DNA from 3 places in the Azospira sp. I09 genome. Region 2 is predicted to be linked to each of the others. Evidence: predicted binding sites of a transcription regulator. Region 2 holds the regulator's gene; each other region holds the start of a gene.

Region 1 (7,287 bases), 1.3 Mb from region 2:
CGGGGCCGGGGCGGTGGCGGCACTCGTGCCGTTCGTCGCCAGCATGCTGCCGTCCGAACGCGCCAAGGCAGCCGGCGCTCCGGTAGAAGTGGATATTTCCAAGCTGGAACCGGGTCAGATGATGACCGTGGAATGGCGTGGCAAGCCGGTGTGGATCATCAACCGCACCAAGGACATGCTGGACACCCTGCCCAAGCTGGCCGATGCCGTTGCCGATCCCAAGTCCGAAAAAGAGCAGCAGCCCGCCTACTGCCAGAACGAAACCCGCTCCATCAAGCCCGAAGTGCTGGTGGCCGTGGGTATCTGTACCCACCTGGGCTGTTCTCCTTCCGCCAAGTTCAAGCACGGCGCCGAAGAGGGCATGTCCGGTGACTGGCTGGGCGGCTTCCTGTGCCCCTGCCACGGTTCCACCTTCGACTTTGCCGGCCGCGTTTACAAGGCCAAGCCGGCTCCGACCAACCTGGAAGTTCCGCCGCACATGTATCTGTCCGATACCCGCATCCTGATCGGCGAAGACAAGAAGGGGGCGTAAGGAATGGCTGCCAATACCAATTTCGAAAAGTACAAGTCCGACGGTTCCATCGGCGGCAACGTGCTGGAGTGGGTCGATGCCCGCTTCCCCGCCACTTCCATGTGGAAGGGCCACCTGTCCGAGTACTACGCACCGAAGAACTTCAACTTCTGGTACTTCTTCGGCTCCCTGGCCCTGCTGGTCCTGGTGCTGCAGATCGTCACCGGTATCTTCCTGGTGATGCACTTCAAGCCGGATGCTTCCCTGAACGCCGCCGGCGTGCCCGTGGCCTTCGCCTCCGTCGAGTACATCATGCGCGACGTGCCCTGGGGCTGGCTGATCCGCTACATGCACTCCACCGGTGCTTCCGCCTTCTTCATCGTCGTCTTCCTGCACATGTTCCGCGGCATGCTCTACGGTTCCTACCGCAAGCCCCGCGAGCTGATCTGGCTGTTCGGCGTCGGCATCTTCCTGTGCCTGATGGGCGAAGCCTTCTTCGGCTACCTGCTGCCTTGGGGCCAGATGTCCTTCTGGGGCGCCCAGGTGATCGTGAACCTGTTCTCCGCCATTCCCCTGATCGGACCGGACCTGTCCGTCTGGCTGCGCGGTGACTTCGTGGTGGGCGATGCAACCCTGAACCGCTTCTTCTCCTTCCACGTGATCGCCATGCCCCTGGTGCTGATCGGCCTCGTCGCCGCCCACATCCTGGCCCTGCACGAAGTCGGCTCCAACAACCCCGACGGCGTCGAGATCAAGAAGCTGAAGGACGAGAACGGCCATCCCCTGGACGGCATTCCCTTCCATCCCTACTACACCGTCAAGGACATCGTCGGCGTCGTGGTCTTCCTGATGGTCTTCTCCTGCGTGGTGTTCTTCGCACCCGAAGGCGGCGGCTACTTCCTGGAATACAACAACTTCATTCCGGCCGATCCCCTGAAGACCCCGCCCCACATCGCTCCGGTGTGGTACTTCACCCCCTTCTACTCCATCCTGCGCGCCATGGTGTGGCCGATCCTGGGTCTGGATGCCAAGTTCTGGGGTGTGGTGGCCATGGGCGCTTCCGTGGTGATCTTCGCCTTCCTGCCCTGGCTGGATCGCAGCCCGGTCAAGTCCATCCGCTACCGCGGTCCGATCTACAAGACCTTCCTGACCCTGTTCGTGATCTGCTTCGTGATCCTGGGCTACCTCGGTACCCAGCCGCCCTCCTACTGGGGCGAGAAGGTCTCCCAGGTTTGCTCCCTGATCTACTTCGGCTTCTTCCTGCTGATGCCGTGGTATTCCAAGGTGGACAAGTACACGCCGGAACCCGAGCGTGTGACCATGAAATAAGGACGAGAGCGACATGAAAAAACTGCTTACTGCATTGCTCTTCGCGCCCCTGATGGCGCTGGCCAGCGGCGCCGCCGTGCATCTGGACAAGGCTCCGGACGTTTCCGGCGACAACGCGGCCCTGCAAAACGGCGCCAAGCTGTTCGTGAACTACTGCCTGAACTGCCACGGCGCCTCCTTCATGCGCTACAACCGGCTGACCGGCATCGGTCTGACCGAGCAGCAGATCAAGGACAGCCTGCTGTTCACCGCCGACAAGGTGGGCGAACCCATGCGCGTCGCCATCCGTCCGGACGAAGCCAAGCAATGGTTCGGCGCCACCCCGCCCGACCTGACCCTGATCGCCCGTGCCCGCGCTTCCGAAGCCGGTCCCGGCGCCGACTGGCTCTACACCTACCTGCGTTCCTTCTACCGTGACGACAAGCGTCCCACCGGCTGGAACAACGTGGTGTTCGAGAACGTCGGCATGCCGCACATCCTGTGGGAACTGCAGGGGCAGCAAGTGCTGAACCACGAGACCCACAAGCTGGAACTGGCCGTACCCGGCAAGCTGTCCGCCGCCGAGTACGACAAGCAAATCGCTGACCTGGTCGGTTTCCTGGTGTACATCGGTGAACCCGTTTCCGGTCTGCGCAAGCAGCTGGGCATTGCCGTCCTGCTGTTCCTCGGCGTGCTCTTCGTCGTTGCTTACGCTCTCAAGCGCGAGTACTGGAAAGACGTGCACTAACCCGCCTGACATTCAGGCTACGGCATCGCCGATCGGGGCTTTTCCCGGCGGCGGTGCCGATTCCTTTTTGAGGTAACGAGTCATGATGAACCTCTACTCCGGCACCACCGATCCCTTCAGCCACCGCTGCCGCATCGTCCTGTTCGAAAAGGGCATGGACTTCCAGGTGATCGATGTGGACCTCTTCAACAAGCCCGAAGACATCGCCGTCATCAACCCGTACAACCGGGTGCCGGTGCTGGTCGAGCGCGAGTTGATCCTGTACGAACCCAACATCATCAACGAATACATCGATGAGCGTTTCCCCCATCCCCAGCTCATGCCGGCCGACCCCATCATGCGGGCCCGGGCGCGCCAGCTGCTGTCCACCATGGAACGGGAAATCTTTGCCTACATCGAGCCCCTGGAAAAGAACGCCAAGACCGCCGACAAGGCGCGGACCGAAATCCGAAACCGCCTGACCGAGCTGGCTCCCATGTTCGCCAAGCAGAAGTTCATGCTGGGCGACGAGTTCTCCATGCTCGACGTGGCCATCGCCCCCCTGCTGTGGCGCCTGGACCACTACGGCATCGACCTGCCGAAGACCGCCGCGCCGCTGATGAAGTACGCCGAGCGCATCTTCAGCCGCCAGGGCTTCATCGACGCCCTGACGCCTTCCGAAAAGGTGATGCGCAAGTAACGAACTGACGGGGGCGCCGCCACGGTGTCCCCGTCTTTTCTCCAGGCCGGCGCCTGCGGTGCCGGTGCGTCGGCCGGACCGGTCGGCGCCATTCAGCGGAAGACTGTCATGCAACTGCCCTCCACCAAGCCCTACCTGATCCGCGCCATTTACGAATGGTGCGTGGACAACGGCTTTACCCCCTACATCGCAGTGGCCGTGGATGACCGGACCCTGGTGCCCCGCGAGTACGTGCGGGACGGCCAGATCGTCCTCAACATCAGCGGCGACGCCACTTCCCACCTCAACATGAGCAACGAGCTGATCAGCTTTGCCGCCCGTTTCGGCGGTGTGGCCCGGGATCTGTCGGTGCCGGTGGGCAATGTGGTGGCCATCTACGCCCGTGAAAACGGGGCCGGCATGGCCTTCGAGGTGGATGAAGAAGTGGAAGGCGAGGGCGAAGTGGTGGCGGATGCCGGCGACGAGACCCCGCCGGAGCCGCCGGCCGCACCGCCCAGCGGCCGTCCCCACCTGCAGCGGGTGAAGTGAGCGGGGGCTTTCCCTCCCGGGTACTCCCCGCCGCTCCACCGGAAACCGCCTCGCGCCCCAAGCCGAGGCGGTTTTTCTTTGGCGCACCAAGCTGGCGCGGGATGCGCCAAGCTGGGGCCGAAATCCAGCCGTTCGTCTGGCGGATTCGCTGTTGTTTATTAGTAACCCATTGATTATTAATGGTGGCATGGCTGTTGCTGTGTTGGGGCAGGAGCCCAGACCATGCCAAATGAAAGCCACTTCCCCCCCAGTGTCACCCCTTCCACCTGCTGCTACTGCGGCACCGGCTGCGGCGTCCTCATCGACAGCCGCGACGGCCGCATCACCGACGTGCGCGGCGACCCGGAGCACCCGGCCAACCAGGGGCGCCTCTGCGCCAAGGGGGCGACCCTGCACCTCACCGCCGCCCCCGGCACCCTTCAGGCCAACCGGGCCCTCTATCCGGAAGTGCGCACCCGCCGCGACCAGCCGCGCCAGCGGGTGAGCTGGGAGGAGGCCATGGCCGTGGCGGCCCGCCGTTTCGCCGCCGTCATCGCCGAGCACGGACCGGAGGCGGTGGCCTTCTACGTCTCCGGCCAGCTGCTGACCGAGGACTACTACGTCTTCAACAAGCTGGTGAAGGGCTTCATCGGCAGCAACAACATCGATACAAACTCCCGCCTCTGCATGTCCTCCGCCGCCTCCGGCTACAAGCTGACCCTGGGCGTGGATGCGCCGCCCAACTGCTACGAGGACATCGGCCTGGCCCAGTGCCTGTTCATCACCGGCGCCAATCCGGCCGCCGCCCATCCCATCGTCTTCCGCCGCATCGAGGATGCCCGGGAGGCCAATCCCGAACTCAAGATGATCGTCGCCGACCCCCGTCGCAGCGAGACGGCCGCCATCGCCGACCTGCACCTGGCCCTGAAGCCCGGCACCGACATCGCCCTCTACAACGCCATGCTGCACGTGCTGCTGGCCGAGAACCTGGTGGACCGGGACTACATCGCCGCCCACACCGAAGGCTTTGCCGCCCTGGAAGCGATTGCGGCGGACTACAGCCCCGCCGTGGCGGCCCAGATCTGCGGCATCCCGGCCGAAGACATCGTCCAGGCGGCGCGCTGGTTCGGCCTCTCCAAGGCCAGCCTGTCCCTCTGGTGCCAGGGCCTCAACCAGTCCCGCCACGGCAGCCACAACAACGCCGCCCTGATCCACCTGCACCTGGCCACCGGCCACATCGGCCGGCCCGGCGCCGGCCCCTTCTCCCTCACCGGCCAGCCCAACGCCATGGGCGGCCGGGAAGTGGGGGGCATGGCCAACCTGCTCTCTGCCCACCGGGATCTGGGCAACGCCGAGCACCGGGCCGAAGTGGCCCGCTTCTGGGGCGTGCCCGAAGTGCCGGCCAAGCCCGGCCTCACCGCCGTGCAGCTGTTCGAGGCCGTGGGCCGGGGCGAGGTCAAGGCCCTGTGGATCGCCTGCACCAACCCGGCCCATTCCCTGCCGGACCAGGCCCGGGTGCGGGCCGCCCTGGAGACGGCGGAATTCGTGGTGCTGCAGGAAGCCTACGGCGATACCGACACCGCCGCCTACGCCGACCTGCTGCTGCCCGCCGCCAGCTGGGGCGAGAAGGAGGGTACGGTGACCAATTCGGAGCGCCGCATCTCCCGGGTGCGGGCCGCCGTGGCGCCGGCCGGCGAGGCCCGGGCCGACTGGGCCATCGCCGTCGATTTCGCCCACCGTCTGGGGGACGAGCTGGGCCGGGGCGACGAGGCCCGCCGCCTGTTCCCCTACCGCCGCCCCGAAGCCATCTTCAACGAGCACCGGGACAGCACCCGGGGCCGGGACCTGGACATCACCGGCCTCTCCTACGGCCTCCTGGAGCAGCGCGGGCCCCAGCTGTGGCCCTTCCCCGAAGGGGCCGAGGCCGGCCTGCCCCGACTTTACGCCGACGGCCGCTTCCCCACGCCCAGTGGCCGCGCCCGCTTCGTCCCAGTGCAGCACCAGGAGGTGGCCGAGCCCACAGATGTGGATCAGCCTATCAGCCTCCTTTCCGGCCGCCTGCGGGACCAGTGGCATGGCATGAGCCGCACCGGCACCGTGCCGCGCCTGTTCCACGGCGCCGAGGAGGCGGTGCTGGCCATGCATCCCTGCGACCTGCGCCACCGGGGTCTGGAGGACGGCGACCTGGCCCGGGTCAGCAACGGCCGCGACAGCCTGGTGCTGCGGGTGGCCGCCGTGGCCGGCCTGAAGAAGGGCAGGGCCTGGCTGCCCATGCACTGGGGCAGCCGCTTCATGCACGGCGCCGGCGCCAATGCCTTCACCGGCCCGGCCTGCGATCCCATTTCCCTGCAGCCCGAGCTGAAGCACGCCCCGGTGCAGGTGGAAAAGGCCGACCTGCCCTGGCCCCTGGCCGTGGTGCGGGCCGGGGAGGGGCCCGACGCCCTGGCCTCCAGCCTGGCCCTGCTGCAAAGGGCGCGCCGCCTGCTGTCCCGCTTCCCCTACGCCAGCGTCGGCCTCTATGGCCGCGGCCAGCCCCTGGTGGTGTTCCGCGCCGCGGCAGAGGCGCCCCTGGACGAGGCCCAGATCCGGGAGATCGACGCCCTCTTCGACCTGGAGCGGGAGGAGGGCGCCATCGTCTACGCCGACCGCCGCCGCCACATCGGCAAGCGGGCCCTGGCCCGGGACGGCCACCTGCTCGGGGTGCGCCTGGCCGGCGAGACCCAGGCCCTGGCCTGGCTCAAGGACGCCATCTCCGACGACGTGCTGGACCCGGACCTGCTGCGCTGGGCGGTGGCCCCCATCAGCACGCCGCCGGCCAAGCTGCTGCGCGCCAGCCCGGTGGTGTGCAAGTGCGCCGACATCACCCAGGCCCAGATCGAGGCCGGCATCGCCAGGGGCCTGGACCTGGACGGCCTGCAGAACGAGCTAAAATGCGGAACCTTCTGCGGCGGCTGCCTGCCCGAAGTGAAGAAAATCATCGTTGCCAAGACATCCCCCCAGGCTGCCTGAGGGAAAGACAAGGAAAACCGGGGAGACGCCCATGAATTACGCCCACTTCATCAAGGAACTCGGCCGCGGCGCCGAGGGCGCCAAGGACCTGACCCAGGAGGAGGCCCAGCTGCTCTACGGCGCCATGCTCGACGGCGGTGTGCCCGAACTGGAACTGGGGGCCATCACCATCGCCCTGCGGGTCAAGGGCGAGAGCGCCGAGGAAATGATCGGCTTCCTGGCCGCCGCCAGTGAGCGGGTGCATGCCCTGCGGCCGCCCCCCGGGCGCATCCGGCCGGTGGTCATTCCCAGCTACAACGGTGCCCGCAAGGGGGCCAACCTGACGCCCCTGCTGGCCCTGCTGCTGCAGCGCTTCGGCGTGCCGGTGCTGGTGCACGGCCTGCTCGAAGGCTATGGCCGGGTTACCTCAGCCCACGTCTTCCGCGAACTGGGCCTGATGCCCTGCGCCAGCCATAGCGCCGTGCAGCAGGCCATGGACGGCTACGGCGTGGCCTTCGTGCCCCTCAACGTGCTCAGCCCGGGGCT
Region 2 (7,287 bases):
TGAAAAAGCGCTACAAGTCCCGCACCGTGGTGCATGACGTGTCCTTCGAGGTGGGCAGCGGTGAGGTGGTCGGCCTGCTGGGCCCCAACGGTGCCGGCAAGACCACCTGTTTCTACATGATCGTCGGCCTGGTGCCCTCCGACGGCGGCTCCATCCAGCTGCAAAATCAGGAAGTGACCCACTTCCCCATCCACAAGCGGGCCCATCTGGGCATTTCCTACCTGCCCCAGGAGGCCTCCGTCTTCCGCAAGCTCAACGTGGAGGAGAACATCCGCGCCGTGCTGGAACTGCAGAAGCTACCCAAGCACGAGATCGACCTGCGCCTGGAGGAGCTGCTGGAAGAGCTGCACATCGGCCACATCCGCGCTTCCAATGCCGCCGCCCTGTCCGGTGGCGAGCGCCGCCGGGTGGAAATCGCCCGGGCCCTGGCCACCTCTCCCCGTTTCATCCTGCTGGATGAGCCCTTCGCCGGCGTGGACCCCATCGCCGTGCTGGAAATCCAGAAGATCATCCGTTTCCTCAAGGACCGCAGCATCGGCGTGCTCATCACCGACCACAACGTGCGTGAGACCCTGGGCATCTGCGACCGGGCCTACATCATCAATGAGGGACGGGTGCTGGCGTCTGGCCGCCCGGATGAGATCGTTTATAATGAAGACGTCCGAAAAGTATATCTGGGCGAGAGCTTCCGTCTCTGACGAGCCCAGTCTCCGAGTCTTTCCCTCAACCCGCTCATTGCCGCCGGCCCCTTCGGCCCCGGGTCCATGAAACCAACCCTCCAACTCAAACTCTCGCAGCACTTGGCCCTGACGCCACAGCTGCAGCAGTCCATCCGGCTGCTGCAACTGTCGACGCTTGAGCTGGAGCAGGAGTTGGAGAAGTATCTGCTGGAAAACCCCCTGCTGGAGCGGGAGGACGAGAACTACGAGCCCTCCTACAGCGGGAGCGAAGGCGAATACGCCGGCAGTACGGCCGAGTCCGCTGCCGAAGGCCCGCGGGAAGGCGATAGCGGCGAATCCGGTGAAGGCGCCGACAGTCACGGCCCCGAAGAAGTCCGGGACGACAGCCGGGACCGCCTGGGTGAGGGCGAGGACTGGTTTGCCGAAGGCAGCTACCCTTCCGCCTCCCGCGACGAGGACGAGGATTCCGACTTCCAGGAAGTGCAGGCCGCCAACACCTCCCTGCGCGACCACCTCAACTGGCAGCTGGGCCTGATGCAGCTCTCCGAGCGGGACCGGCAGCTGGTCAGCTTCCTGATCGAGGCGCTGGACGAGGACGGCTACCTGACCCAGCCCCTGGAGGAGCTGCAGGAAGCCCTGCCGGAAGAGCTGGAAATCGATCTGGACGACCTGCAGATCGCCCTGCGCCACCTGCAGCACCTGGACCCGACCGGTGTCGGTGCCCGCACTCCGGGCGAATGCCTGGCCCTGCAGCTGGAAGCCCTGCCGGCCGACGAGGTGCGGGACCAGGCCCTGAAGCTGGTGCGCCATCACCTGGAACTGCTGGCCGGCCGGGACTTCACCAAGCTGAAGAAGCTGCTGGGCTGCGACGACGAGCGCCTGCGCGCCGTCACCAACCTGGTGAAGAGCCTCAACCCCCGGCCCGGCGCCCAGTACGCGCCCCTGGATGCCCGCTACATCACCCCGGACGTGGTGGTGAAGAAGGTGCGCAACCAGTGGACCGCCAGCATCAATCCGGACGCCTACCCGCGCCTGCGCATCAACCGGCTCTACGCCGAGATCCTCTCCAAGCAGCGCGGCTCCAGCCTCTCCGGCCAGCTGCAGGAGGCCCGCTGGCTGATCAAGAACGTGCAGCAGCGTTTCGACACCATCCTGCGCGTGTCCCAGGCCATCCTGGACCGCCAGCGCCAGTTCTTCGAACACGGCGAGGTGGCCATGCGTCCCCTGGTACTGCGGGAAATCGCCGAAACCCTGGGCCTGCACGAATCCACCGTCTCCCGGGTGACCACCCAGAAGTACATGGCCACCCCCCGGGGCATTTTCGAACTCAAGTATTTCTTCGGCAGCCACGTGGCCACGGATACGGGGGGCGCCTGTTCGGCCACCGCCATCCGGGCCCTGATCAAGCAGCTGGTGGCGGCCGAAGACCCCAAAAAACCCCTTTCGGACAGTCAAATATCCGAAATTCTTGGCCAACAAGGCATTGTTGTGGCGCGTCGAACCATTGCAAAATACAGAGAAGCGCTCAACATTTCGCCGGCCAACCTACGCAAGTCCATCTAAAAAAGGAGCGAGCCATGAACCTGCACATCACCGGACATCACCTGGAAGTCACCCCGGCGATCCGCGACTACGTCACTGCCAAGCTGGAGCGGGTTACGCGTCACTTCGACAGCGTCATCGACGTCAACGTCATCCTCACCGTGGAAAAGCTGAAGCAGAAGGCTGAAGTCACCGTGCGCGTGCCCGGCAAGGACATCCACGTGGATGCCGAGGATGCCGACCTGTATGCCGCCGTGGACACCCTGATCGACAAGCTGGACCGCCAAGTGCAGAAGTACAAGCAGAAGGCCCAGGATCACCACCGCGACACCATCAAGAATCACATCGAAGAGTGATCTGATTCCCTCTCCGGGACTGGGACGAAAGGCATAGGCGGCGGGGTCGTTTTCCGTTATGATCCCGCCACTTTTCGCCTGGTATCCTGCCTGAATCCCAGTCTCCAACCGGCCCTGCCGCCGCCATCCCGCTGTTCGGGGAAGGTTCCCGCCCCATGGATCTGATTGCCAAACTCCTCCCTCCCGCCCACATCCTGCTGGACCTCGAAGCCAGCAGCAAGAAGCGGGCATTCGAGCAGGCCGGACTGCTGTTCGAGAACAACCTGGGCATCGCCCGGGCCACGGTTTTCGACAGCCTCTTCGCCCGGGAAAAACTCGGTTCCACCGGCCTGGGCCAGGGGGTTGCCATTCCCCACGGCCGCATCAAGGGGCTCAAGGAAGCCGCCGGCGCCTTCATGCGCCTGTCCGCCCCGGTGCCTTTCGATTCCCCCGACGGCAAGCCCGTCGGCCTGATGTTCGTGCTGCTGGTGCCGGAACAGGCCACCGAGCAGCATCTGCAGATTCTTTCCGAGCTGGCCCAGCGTTTCTCCGACCGGGCCTTCCGCGAGGCCCTGGGCGCCTGCGACAACACCGACGACGCCCACCGCCTGTTCACCGACTGGGGGAACCATGCGGCAAATCTCCATCAGCCAGCTGTTTGAGGACCACCAGGACAAGCTGTCCCTGACCTGGGTCGCGGCCCAGGGTGCCGAACGCTCCATCGAGATCCGGGAGCGGGGCAACTACGGCGCCGACGTGGTCGGCCACCTCAACCTGATCCACCCGGAACGCCTGCAGGTCATCGGCGCCGCCGAGTACCAGTGGCTGAGCCGGGTCAATCCTGAGCGCCTCAAGGCGCAGATGAACGAAATCTTCGCCGCCCAGCCCCCCGCCGTCATCGTCGCCGAGGGCCTGGAAGTGCTGCCGGCCGTGCTGGAGGGCTGCGAGAGCACCGGCACGCCCCTGTTCACCACCGCCAAACCCTGCTCGGCCGTGATCGACCTGCTGCGCATCTACCTCTCCCGCCGCCTGGCGGACACGGTGTCGGTGCATGGCGTCTTCATGGACGTGCTGGGCATGGGCGTCCTCATCACCGGCGATTCCGGCGTCGGCAAGTCCGAACTGGCCCTGGAACTGATTTCCCGGGGCCACGGCCTGGTCGCCGACGACGTGGTGGAACTGGCCCGCATCGCTCCCGCCACCATCGAGGGCCGTTGCCCGGGCATGCTGCGGGACTTCCTCGAAGTGCGGGGCCTGGGCCTGCTCAATATCCGCACCATCTTCGGCGAGACCGCCTCCCGGCGGAAAATGAAGCTCAAGCTGATCGTGCACCTGCAGAAGCCGGTGGCCGGGGTGGATGCGCCGCGCCTGCCCCTGGATGCCCAGACCCAGGAGATCCTCGGCGTGGCCGTGCGCAAGGTGGTCATTCCGGTGGCCGCCGGGCGTAACCTGGCGGTGCTGCTGGAGGCGGCGGTGCGCAACAGCATCCTGCAGCTGCGCGGCATCGACAACATGCAGGAATTCATCACCCGGCAGCAGAAGCTGCTGCTTGACGACGATATTTGACGAACGCATAGTGGTAAGCCCTGCCTGACCACTGACGGAGACACCATGAAAAAGATGCTGCTAGCCCTGTTTTCCCTGGCCTGTATCGGCCTGGCTCCCGTTGCCGGCGCCGCCGACGCGGCCAAAGCGCCGACGCCCCAGCAGGAGCGCATGAAGAACTGCAACAAGGAAGCCGGCGAGAAGGGCCTCAAGGGCGACGAGCGCAAGGGCTTCATGAAGACCTGCCTCTCCGGCAAGACCGCCGATGCTCCCGCCGCCAATGCGGAGTGCCAGTCCAAGGCCGCGGAGAAGAAGCTGGCCGGTGCCGCCAAGGCCTCCTTCATCAAGAAGTGCGAAGCCGACAGCCAGGCTGCCAAGTAAGCCCGGGGCGGACTTCCCGCAAAAATGCCAGCCGATTGAAGGCTGGCATTTTTTTTGACAGAATGGCCTGCCCCATTCCACCTGCCCCGGCGTTGATGCCGGGGACTTTCCCTGGAGCCCCGAGATGAAGCCTGCCCCCCTGCGTGCCGCTTCCCGCCTGCTCTGCTGCGGCCTGCTGCTGGCGGCAACCGGCGGCGCCCGGGCCTTCAGTTTTGCCGAGGACGAGAAGCAGGGTGCTGCCGAGGAGGAGGGCCGCCGCGGCCGCATCGCCCAGCATCTGGCCGTTCCCTGCAAGGCGGCATTGCGCAACCAGGGCATCCTGGTGGCCCTGGCCGACCAGACGGCCGACGGCTACCAGCTGCAGGGCAGCAAATACGGCCGCCATGCCGCCGTGATCAACCAAAAGCTGAAGGCCCTGGGCCTGAAGACCTACACCGCCGAGGAGCAGCGGGCCCGCATCGCCCAGGCCGAGATGGAGGCCTATTTCCGCAACGACCCGGATGCGGCCCTGGCCGCTTCCAGCAAGCTGGGCGCCGCCTTCGTGCTCAAGGGCGGGGTTTCCACCCGCACCGCCTACAACCCGGTGGTGCGCCTGCCCGAGGTCTATGTGACCATGCATTTCACCCTGGCGGCGGCGGACGGCCGCACCATTTCCACCGCCACGGCCAAGGCCGAGTCCTATTCCGGCAGCGACACCGCCGGCATGGCCCTGGAGCTGGTCCATGAGCAGGCCGAGGAGGTCGTGGCCAAGCTCTACAACGATTACTGCCGGGCTGCCGGCAAACCAAAAAAATAAACCTACGGAGTCTTCCATGCGTCAGTACATCGCCCCCATTGCCCTGGCCCTGGCCTGCGCCGGTTCGGCCCATGCCCAGCCGGTTTTCGACAGCCCGTCGCCCACCGCCGGCAGCGACACCTCCAAGCAGGCCAACGAAATGGCCGACAAGGCCATGTACAAGCCGGTGGAGTACGCCAATGCGGCGAAGAGGGGCCCGGCCCTGGTGGTCATCCCGGGGGAGGTGAAGTCCAACAACGCCTCCTTCACCCAGAAGTACGGCCCCAACAACATCGCCGACTACGCCGAACTGGAACTGGGTAAGGCCAACTTCAAGATCCTCGAACGTTCCGACATGGGCCCCCTGCTCAACGAGTTCACCCTGGCCTACAACATGGGCGACCCCAGCGCCGCCCGCAAGCTGCTGCAGAAGGGCAAGTTCAAGACCACCAAGTACGTGGTCAAGTTCGACATCCTCAAGGCCGAGCAGGTGGCCCAGGCCCAGCAGGGCTTCGACGGCCGTGCCGTGGGCAAGCTGCTGGGCGTCTTCGGCGCCTTCTCCGGCTCCATGGGCGGGGCCCAGGCCGGGGCCGTCGGCGAGACGGTGGTCGGTTCGGTGCAGACCCAGGAAAACACCGGGGTGTGGATCATCGGCATGCGCTACAAGATCATCGACGCCAACACCACCGAACAGGTGGCCACCGGCTATACCGAAGAGAAAATGGAACTGGGAGCCAAGGGCTCGTCGGTGATGGGCGTTTCCTCCGGCGCCTCCGGCGGCCTCACCCTGGACAGCATGGTGCAGCGCCTGGTGCAGAAGAACGTCTGGGAAATCGACAGCAAGTACAAGTAACGCTGCCCTAGGGGCGCCGGCCCAAGGCCGGCCTATACGTACATAAAAACAGGGAGTCTTCCATGAGTGTGCAGCGCCTGCTTCTTCTTTCCTCTTTTGGCCTGGTTCTGGCCGCCTGCCAGACCAATCCGTCGAAGTGCGATCCCGACAACCCGTCGGCGACCTGCGGCAGTTCGACTTCCGATCAGGCCAATGCCATGGCCGACAAGGCAATGTACAAGCCGGTGGAATACGTCAATGCGGCGAAGAAGGGGCCCCAGATCGTTGTGATCCCCGGCGAAATCAAGAGCAACAATGCCAGCTTCACCCAGAAGTTCGGCCCCAACAACATCGCCGACTACGCCGAACTGGAACTGGGCAAGGCCAATTTCAAGGTGCTGGAGCGGGCCGACCTAGGTCCCCTGCTCAACGAGTTCACCCTGGCCTACACCATGGGTGATCCACCCAAGGCCCGGAAGATGCTGCAGAAGGGCAAATTCAAGACCACCAAATGGATTCTCAAGTTCGACATCCTCAAGGCGGAGCCGGTGGCCCAGGCCCAGCAGGGCTTTGACGGCCGGGCCATTGGTAACGTGGTGGCCATTGCCTCCAACAGCCGGGGCGGCGCCGTGGCCGGGGAGGTGGTGGGTTCCGTGAAAACCCAGGAAGCGACCGGGGTGTGGATTGTCGGCATGCGCTACAAGCTGATCAACGCCAACACCACCGAGCAGGTGGCAACCGGCTACACCGAGGAGAAAATGGAGCTGGGCTCCAAGGGCACTTCCGTCATGGGTTTTTCTTCCGGCCAGTCTGGCGGCCTGACCCTGGATTCCCTGGTGCAGCGCCTGGTGCAGAAGAACGTGTACGAGATCGACAGCAAGTACAAGAAGTAACCATCAAGGAGCTGCCATGGCTGAAGCAATGCCACAAAGGCTGGGCAAGTACGAGGTCCGCCGGGAGTTGGGGCGGGGGGCCATGGGGGTGGTCTATGAGGGCTTCGACCCGGGCATTGCCCGGCGGGTGGCCCTCAAGACCGTGCGCCGGGACCAGCTGGAGAAGGATGAGGCCCAGGAGCTGCTGAGCCGTTTCCAGCGCGAGGCCCAGGCCGCCGGGCGGCTCAACCATCCCAACATCGTCGCCATCTACGAGTATGGCGAGGATGGAGGCACCGCCTTCATCGCCATGGAGTATGTGGAA
Region 3 (7,287 bases), 1.7 Mb from region 2:
AAAGGAAATCCAGAAGGGCTTTTCCCCTTCCTCGCGGCGGGCGCGGCGCTTGCCGGGCAGGAGTCCGATCATGGCGGCGGTTTAGCCCTTGCCGTCGGCGAGGACGTCGCCCAGGTGTTCGATGGCGTCCTTCAGGTAGCCCACGGCCTCGGCCAGCTCCCGCTGGAACTGGGCGTTGCCGGCCTTGAGTGAACGCTCCACGTTGTCGGCGAAGGCGCCGTGGGCCTTGGCCAGGACCTCGCTGACGCCCTGCAGATAGACGTCGGCACGCTGCTCGGCCCGGGCGAGGGACTGGGCGGCGCTTTCCAGGCGGCCCACCACCTCGCTGTTGAGGGCGGCCTCCCGCTGGGCCAGGGCCACCGTGCCCTGCACTTCCTGCAGCAGTTCCCGCAGGCTGGCGCCGACCTTGTGCTGCTGTTCCAGCAGCTCACCGTTGCCGGCGCTGGCGGCGGCCAGGCTGCCGGCGGCGCTCTGGATGGCACGCCCGGCCTCGGCCACGGTCTGGGCGGTGTGGTCGAAGCTGCGCCCGGCGGCGGCGAAATCGCCGCAGGCCAGTTGCACGGCTTCGGCGCCGGCGCTGAGCTGGCCCATGGCCTGGCTGCCGGCCCGGTTGAAGCTGGCGACGCAGCCTTCCAGGGTGGCGGCGGCATTTTTCAGTTCCGTGGTGACGCCCTGCAGATGGCCTGCCACCTTGCCCATGAGCTTGTCGGTCTGCTCCGTCAGGCGCTCCTGCTGGGCCTGCTGGCCGCCGCCGATGGCCTCGGAGACGCCGGCCACCTGCTGGGCGAGCTGGCCGGCCAGCTGGGCCATGGATTCCTGGATGGCTTTTTCCAGACGCTGGCTGCTGGCCTCGAAACGCTGGCCGGTGGCTTCCAGGCTTTGCAGCAGGCGCTCCTGGCGCTGCTCCGCCTCCCGCTCCTGGCGTCCCAGCTGTTCGCCGATCTGCTGACCCACATTGCCCAGCAGGCCGTCCAGGGCCTGGCTGATGCCGCCGGCCACCGCCTTGCCCTGCTGGGCCTCCATCCGTTCCAGGGTCTGGGTCAGGCGCTCCAGGGGCGCGCGGATGCTGTCGCCGACGGCGCCGGCCAGGCCCGCCGTCATGTTCTCCAGCTGGCGCTGGCCGGCCTGTTGCTGCTGCTCCAGCAGGCTGGCCATGGCCTGGCGCATTTCCGCCACCAGGGCCTGGCGCAGCTGGGCGGCCTGTTGTGCCGCCTGCTGGGCGGCGCCCTCGCTGGCGCCCACCAGGCGGGCCAGGTATTCCTCGCCGATGCCGGTGTCGAAGAGACTGTCGATGAGCTGGTTGAGGCGTTCCACCTGGCGGTAGCGGGCCACCACCAGGGATTTTTCGACCCAGGTGAGGAGCATGGCCAGGCCGATGGCGATGGCGGAAATCTTGAAGGCGTGGCCGACGCCCTGGATCAGCTCCCTGAGGCTGCCCCGCACCACGTCGGCGCTGGCGGAAACCTCGAAGTGGGTGAGGCCGACGATGAGGCCGGAAAAGGTGCCGAGGATGCCGATGCCGGTGAGGATGCCCGGCAGGTGCTTGTAGAACTCGGCCCGCAGGGGCGTATCCACCAGGGCCTGTTCGGTGAGGAAGCTTTCCGCCAGGGCCGTGGCGCGCCAGCGGGGGCCGGCCTCGGTGCGGGTCGGGTGCAGGGTCTGGGCGTATTCGCGCCACAGGTGGGCCAGGGGCGGGGCGCCCATGATGTCGCGGCCGATCTGCTGGGGATCTGGGTTGCCGCCGCTCTCCCGCAGCTGCTCCAGCTGCCCGATGGTGCGGCGGAAGAGGCGGCCCAGGCCCAGGGCGGGCAGGACGAAGCGGAAGATGAAACCGGTGCAGATGGCCGCCAGGAGCAGGGCGATGACCAGCATGTGGCCCGGAATGTCGGTGGCGGCGAGGAGGGAAGTGAGGGAGGAAGGCATCGGGCCCGGCGGGTCAGGGTGGTCGGCAAAGGCGGCAACGAGCCCGGATTCTAGCACCCCGGCCCGGCGCTGCTGCCGGTGGCCTCCGCTGCCGCAGCGGGGGAGTGGTGCGGGTCCGGGATTGGTGCGGGTTTGGGGTGGCTGGAGGCCGGCGCCGTTCCTGGCCTCCAGCCATGGCATGGCCGGGAGGCGCTTGCCGCCTGCCCCGGCGGCAGGGGGTGTCCGAGGTGGTCGTCGCCAGGGCCTGGGTGGGAACTATTTGCATCTGTCATCTTTGCAGAGTGGAAAGAAAGTTTCCAGGTGTCGGCTTTGTGACGTCGCAAGGTTTACAACTTTATGAAACGCCATTTCACGCGAGTTCCGTAGCTGCTTGATTGTTATGGTTTTGCCCTGTCTGGCACGGTTCTTGTAATCGTCCCACCCCAATAAGGGCGCGGCGATCCCCGCGCAACCATGCAAATAGCCCCGTGGGAACGGGGCAACAGACCGAGGGTGAGGCCATGCAAGAGCAAAAACTCCAGTCCCTGGAAATCCACGAGCACGTCATCGAGGCGGCCAAGCGCCTGGAAATGGGCCGCCGGGAATTCCTCCAGTTCTGTACGGCCATGGCCGCCACCCTGGGCCTGCCGGCCGGGGCCGAGGCCGCGGTGGCCGAGGCGGTGGCGGTGAAGAAGCGCCCCTCCGTCATCTGGCTGCACTTCCAGGAATGCACCGGCTGTACCGAATCCATGCTGCGGGCCGAGCATCCCACCATCGAGAAGCTGATTCTCGACGTCATCTCCCTCGACTACCACGAGACCCTCTTCGCCGCCGCCGGCCACCAGATCGAGGCCGCCAAGCAGGCCGCCATGAAGGCCAACAAGGGCCAGTACCTGCTGGTGGTGGAAGGTGCCATCCCGACCAAGGATGGCGGCATCTACTGCAAGGTGGGCGGCAAGACCGCCATCGACATCGTCAAGGAATGCGCCACCGACGCCGCCGCCATCATCGCCATCGGCTCCTGTGCCTCCTGGGGCGGCATGCCTTCCACCGACCCCAACCCCACCGGGGCCGTGGGGGTGAACAAGATCATCGACAAGCCGGTGGTGACCATTCCCGGCTGTCCGCCCAACCCCTACAACTTCCTTTCCACCGTGGTGCACTTCCTCACCTTCGGCCAGCTGCCGCCGGTGGATGAGCTGGGCCGTCCCAAGTTCGCCTATTCCCGCCTGGTGCACGAGAACTGCGAGCGCCGCGCCCACTTCGACGCCGGCCGCTTCGCCATGGAGTTCGGCGACGAGGGCCACCGCAAGGGCTACTGCCTGTACAAGCTGGGCTGCAAGGGTCCCGAGACCTACGCCAACTGTCCCACCATCCTCTTCGGCGACGCCGGCGCCGGCACCTGGCCCGTGGCCTGCGGCCACCCCTGCATCGGCTGTACGGAGCAGGGCGTGGGCTTCCAGAAACCCATCCACCAGACCGCCAAGGTCATGACCTACGCCCCGCCCGCCTCCTTCCCGCGCATCGTCGAGGAACAGGGCAAGGGCGCCTCCCTCGGGGCCGCCGCCGTGCTGGCTGCCGTGGCCGGGGCCGCCGCCGGGGCCGGGGCCATGGTGGCGAAGAACCTGGGTCTCTCCCACGCCGCCGAGGAGGCCGAGAAGGCCAAGCAGTCTTCCGAACAGAAACCCGCCGAGAAGGTGTGACCATGACTTCCCGTCGCAATTTCCTGAAAGGGACGCTGGCGGGGGGCGCAGCCGCGGCTGCGGTCTCCGTTTCGGTGAGTGGCCCGGCCTGCGCCCGGGACAACAATCCCCAGCCCGAGGGCGCCCTGGGCCTGCTCTACGACGCCACCCTGTGCGTCGGCTGCAAGGCCTGCGTCGCCGCCTGCAAGGAGGTCAATGGCAACCCGGCGGAGTTCTCCACGCCTGAACAGCTGTGGGATACGCCCCTGGATACCACTGCCAAGACCTTCAACGTCATCAAGATGTTCCGCAGCGGCACCATGGAGACGAAGGACGATCCGGACAACGGCTACGCCTTCATGAAGACCTCCTGCCTGCACTGCAACGATCCCTCCTGCGTCTCGGCCTGCCCGGTGTCGGCCATGACCAAGGACCCGGTCACCGGCATCGTCGGCTACGACGCCGACGCCTGCATCGGCTGCCGCTACTGCGTTGCCGCCTGTCCCTTCGGCATTCCCAAGTACGACTACTCCTCCGCCACCGGCAAGATCGGCAAGTGCGAGCTGTGCCGCCACCGCCTGCCGGAAGGCAAGTACGCCGCCTGTGCCGAGGTCTGCCCCACCGGCGCCACCCTCTACGGCAAGGTGTCGGACCTCAAGGCCGAGGCCGAACGCCGCCTCTCCCTCAAACCCGGCACCAAGACCGTGTTCCAGCGCGGCCAGCTGGGGGGCAAGGACCAGAGCTACGAAAACGTGGTGGGCCATTACGTGCAGCACGTCTATGGCGAGAAGGAAGTGGGCGGCACCCAGGTGATCAAGCTGTCCGCCGTGCCCTTCGAGAAGGTGGGCCACAAGCCCCTGCCCGAGCGTTCCGCCTCCTCCAAGTCGGAAACCCTGCAACACACGCTCTACGGCGGGCTGGTGATGCCCCTGGCGGTGCTCGGCGTGATGACCTATTTCGCCAAGCGCAACGTCAAGCCTGACGACGACGAGCTGTAAGGGAGAGATCGCAATGTCTGCACAACAACACGCTGCACCCACCCCCGTCGGCGGCAAGCTGCTGACCCCGGTGACCCTCACCGCGGCGACCCTGATCGTGGTGGCCCTGGCCATCATCCTGGTCCGTTTCGTCTTCGGCCTGGGAGCCGTCACCAACCTCAACGACGGCTACCCCTGGGGCCTGTGGGTGGTGGGCGACGTGGTCATCGGTTCCGCCTTCGCCTGTGGCGGCTTCTCCGTGGCCATGCTGGTCTACATCTTCAACAGGGGCGAATACCATCCCCTGGTGCGCCCGGCCCTGCTGGCCTCCCTCTTCGGCTACACCCTGGCCGGTGTCGGCGTCATCTTCGACCTGGGCCGCTGGTGGAACTTCTGGCACATCCTGACCCCGGGCTACGCCTCGGCCAACTCGGTGATGTTCGAAGTGGCCCTGTGCATCTCCCTCTACATCGTGGTGATGTGGATCGAGTTCTCCCCCACCTTCATGGAAAAGTGGGGCATGCACGAGAAGCGCAAGAAGCTGAACAAGGTGATGTTCTTCTTCATCGCCCTGGGCACCGTGCTGCCCATGATGCACCAGTCCTCCCTCGGCTCCCTGCTGGTGGTGATGGGCACCCAGGTGCATCCCCTGTGGCAGTCCATGGCCCTGCCGCTGATCTACCTGCTTTCCGCCATCACCATCGGCTACGCCGTGATTCTCTTTGAATCCTGCATGGCCGCCGCCGGCTTCCGCCGCCAGATGGAGACCCACATCCTGACGCCTCTGTCCAAGGTCATGCTGGGCATGCTGGCGGTGTTCCTGGTGGTGCGGGTGGGCGACCTGGTAGTCCGCGGCGCCTTGCCCCGGGCCTTCGAGGGCAGCCTGCAGGCCCTCATGTTCTGGCTCGAGATGGCCTGCTTCATCGCCCCCCTGGCGCTGCTGGGCAAGGAGACTTCCCGCCGCAACCCGGCCCGCCTCTTCGTCGGCGCCGTGCTGTTGATGCTGGGCGGCGTCCTGCTGCGCATCAATTCCTACCTGGTGGGTTACGAGACCGGCGACGGCTGGCACTACTTCCCCTCCGTCCCCGAAATGCTGGTCACCTTCGGCATGTTTGCCATCGAGGTCTTCGGCTACATCGTCATCACCCGCCGCTTCCCGGTCTTGGCCGCGGAAGACGCTGCTGCACACTAAGAATTCAAGGAGAAACCCAAAATGACCAAGCGCGTAACGATCGATCCGGTGACCCGCATCGAAGGCCACCTGCGGGTGGACGTGGAAGTGAATGGCGGCAAGGTGACCAAGGCCTGGTCTTCCGGCCAGATGTGGCGCGGTGTGGAGAACATCCTCATCGGCCGCGACCCCCGCGACGCCTGGGCCATCACCCAGCGCATCTGCGGCGTGTGCACCACCGTCCACGCCATCTGTTCGGTGCGGGCCGTGGAGGATGCGCTGAAGCTGGAAATTCCGGTGAATGCCCAGTACATCCGCAACATGATCATCACCGCCCACAACCTGCACGACTCCATCGTGCATTTCTATCATCTCTCCGCCCTCGACTGGGTGGACGTGGTCTCCGCCCTGCAGGCCGACCCGGACAAGGCTTCCGCCCTGGCCGAGAGCCTCTCGCCGTGGAACCGCAACGGTAAGCACGAGTTCCGCAAGGTCAAGGAAAAGATCGCCGGCTTCGTCAAGACCGGACAGCTGGGCATTTTCACCAACGGCTACTGGGGCCACCCTGCCATGAAACTGCCGCCGGAAGTGAACCTGATCGCCGTGGCCCACTACCTGCAGGCCCTGGAAATCCAGCGCTTTGCCTCCAAGATCGTTTCCGTCCTCGGTTCCAAGTCCCCCCACATCCAGAACGTGGCCGTGGGCGGCGTGGCCAACCCCCTGGCGGTGGATTCCCAGTCCGTGCTGACGGTGGAACGCCTGCTGGCGGTGAAGGAATGGATCGAAAAGCTGGACGAGTTCGTCAAGCAGGTGTACCTGCCCGACGTGGCCGTGGTCGGCGCCCATTACCCCGAGTGGACCAAGATCGGCCGCGGCATCGTGGACTACCTGTCCGTGCCCGACCTGCCCCTGGACGGCAAGGGCACCCAGTTCGCCCTGCCCGGCGGCTACATCCAGAACGCCGACCTCGGCACCTTCAAGCCCATCACCCAGTTCGGCGACAAGTACTTCGAAGCCGGCGTTTCCGAAGCCGTCAAGCACGCCTGGTACTCCTACAAGGACGGCGACAACGCCACCCTGCACCCCTACAAGGGCGAGACCACGCCGAACTACACGGACTTCCAGGACGAGGGCAAGTATTCCTGGCTGAAGTCCCCCACCTTCTACGGCAAGCCCGCCCAGGTCGGCCCCCTGTCCCGCATGCTGGCCATGCTGGCCGCCGGCCACGAGCCCACCAAGAAGTACGCCACCCTGGCCCTGGACACGGTCTCTTCCCTGGCCAAGACCAAGATCGGCCTGGATGCCATGCACTCCACCATCGGCCGCCATGCCTCCCGGGCCGTGGTGGCCTGCGTCCAGGTGGACGAACTGGCCCACCAGTGGGACCTGCTCCTGGCCAACATGGGCAAGGGTGACCTCAAGACCTACAACAAGCCCACCTTCCCCAAGGGCGAGATCGCCGGCGTCGGCTTCCACGAAGCGCCCCGCGGCGTGCTCTCCCACTGGGTGGTGATCGACGACGGCAAGATCAAGAACTACCAGTGTGTCGTGCCCA

Evidence for each region. Region 2 encodes sigma-54, which starts transcription at its own class of promoters, with help from an activator protein. Its sites were predicted from a motif close to TGGCACGCTTNCTGCTNA; they were not measured.
Region 1: a site for sigma-54 is predicted at 3,958-3,975, ahead of AZSP09_RS00050 (nitrate reductase). Genes of this name have one in related genera too.
Region 3: a site for sigma-54 is predicted at 2,319-2,336, ahead of AZSP09_RS01685 (hydrogenase small subunit). Genes of this name have one in related genera too.

Annotation. Positions count from the first base shown of each region.
Region 1 covers NZ_AP021844.1:3,267-10,553, forward strand. The annotation lists gene petA (ubiquinol-cytochrome c reductase iron-sulfur subunit) at 1-532, shown strand, start outside; gene AZSP09_RS00030 (cytochrome b) at 536-1,840, shown strand; gene AZSP09_RS00035 (cytochrome c1) at 1,854-2,567, shown strand; gene AZSP09_RS00040 (glutathione S-transferase N-terminal domain-containing protein) at 2,650-3,246, shown strand; gene AZSP09_RS00045 (ClpXP protease specificity-enhancing factor) at 3,355-3,774, shown strand; gene AZSP09_RS00050 (nitrate reductase) at 3,997-6,762, shown strand; gene ybiB (DNA-binding protein YbiB) at 6,794-7,287, shown strand, end outside.
Region 2 covers NZ_AP021844.1:2,450,295-2,457,581, reverse strand. The annotation lists gene lptB (LPS export ABC transporter ATP-binding protein) at 1-698, shown strand, start outside; gene AZSP09_RS11510 (RNA polymerase factor sigma-54) at 765-2,243, shown strand; gene hpf (ribosome hibernation-promoting factor, HPF/YfiA family) at 2,258-2,578, shown strand; gene ptsN (PTS IIA-like nitrogen regulatory protein PtsN) at 2,734-3,219, shown strand; gene hprK (HPr(Ser) kinase/phosphatase) at 3,188-4,123, shown strand; gene AZSP09_RS11490 (PsiF family protein) at 4,169-4,483, shown strand; gene AZSP09_RS11485 (hypothetical protein) at 4,608-5,279, shown strand; gene AZSP09_RS11480 (hypothetical protein) at 5,296-6,111, shown strand; gene AZSP09_RS11475 (hypothetical protein) at 6,174-6,983, shown strand; gene AZSP09_RS11470 (serine/threonine-protein kinase) at 7,000-7,287, shown strand, end outside.
Region 3 covers NZ_AP021844.1:356,680-363,966, forward strand. The annotation lists gene AZSP09_RS01675 (OmpA family protein) at 1-72, opposite strand, end outside; gene AZSP09_RS01680 (hypothetical protein) at 82-1,923, opposite strand; gene AZSP09_RS01685 (hydrogenase small subunit) at 2,424-3,605, shown strand; gene hybA (hydrogenase 2 operon protein HybA) at 3,608-4,582, shown strand; gene hybB (Ni/Fe-hydrogenase cytochrome b subunit) at 4,596-5,753, shown strand; gene AZSP09_RS01700 (nickel-dependent hydrogenase large subunit) at 5,775-7,287, shown strand, end outside.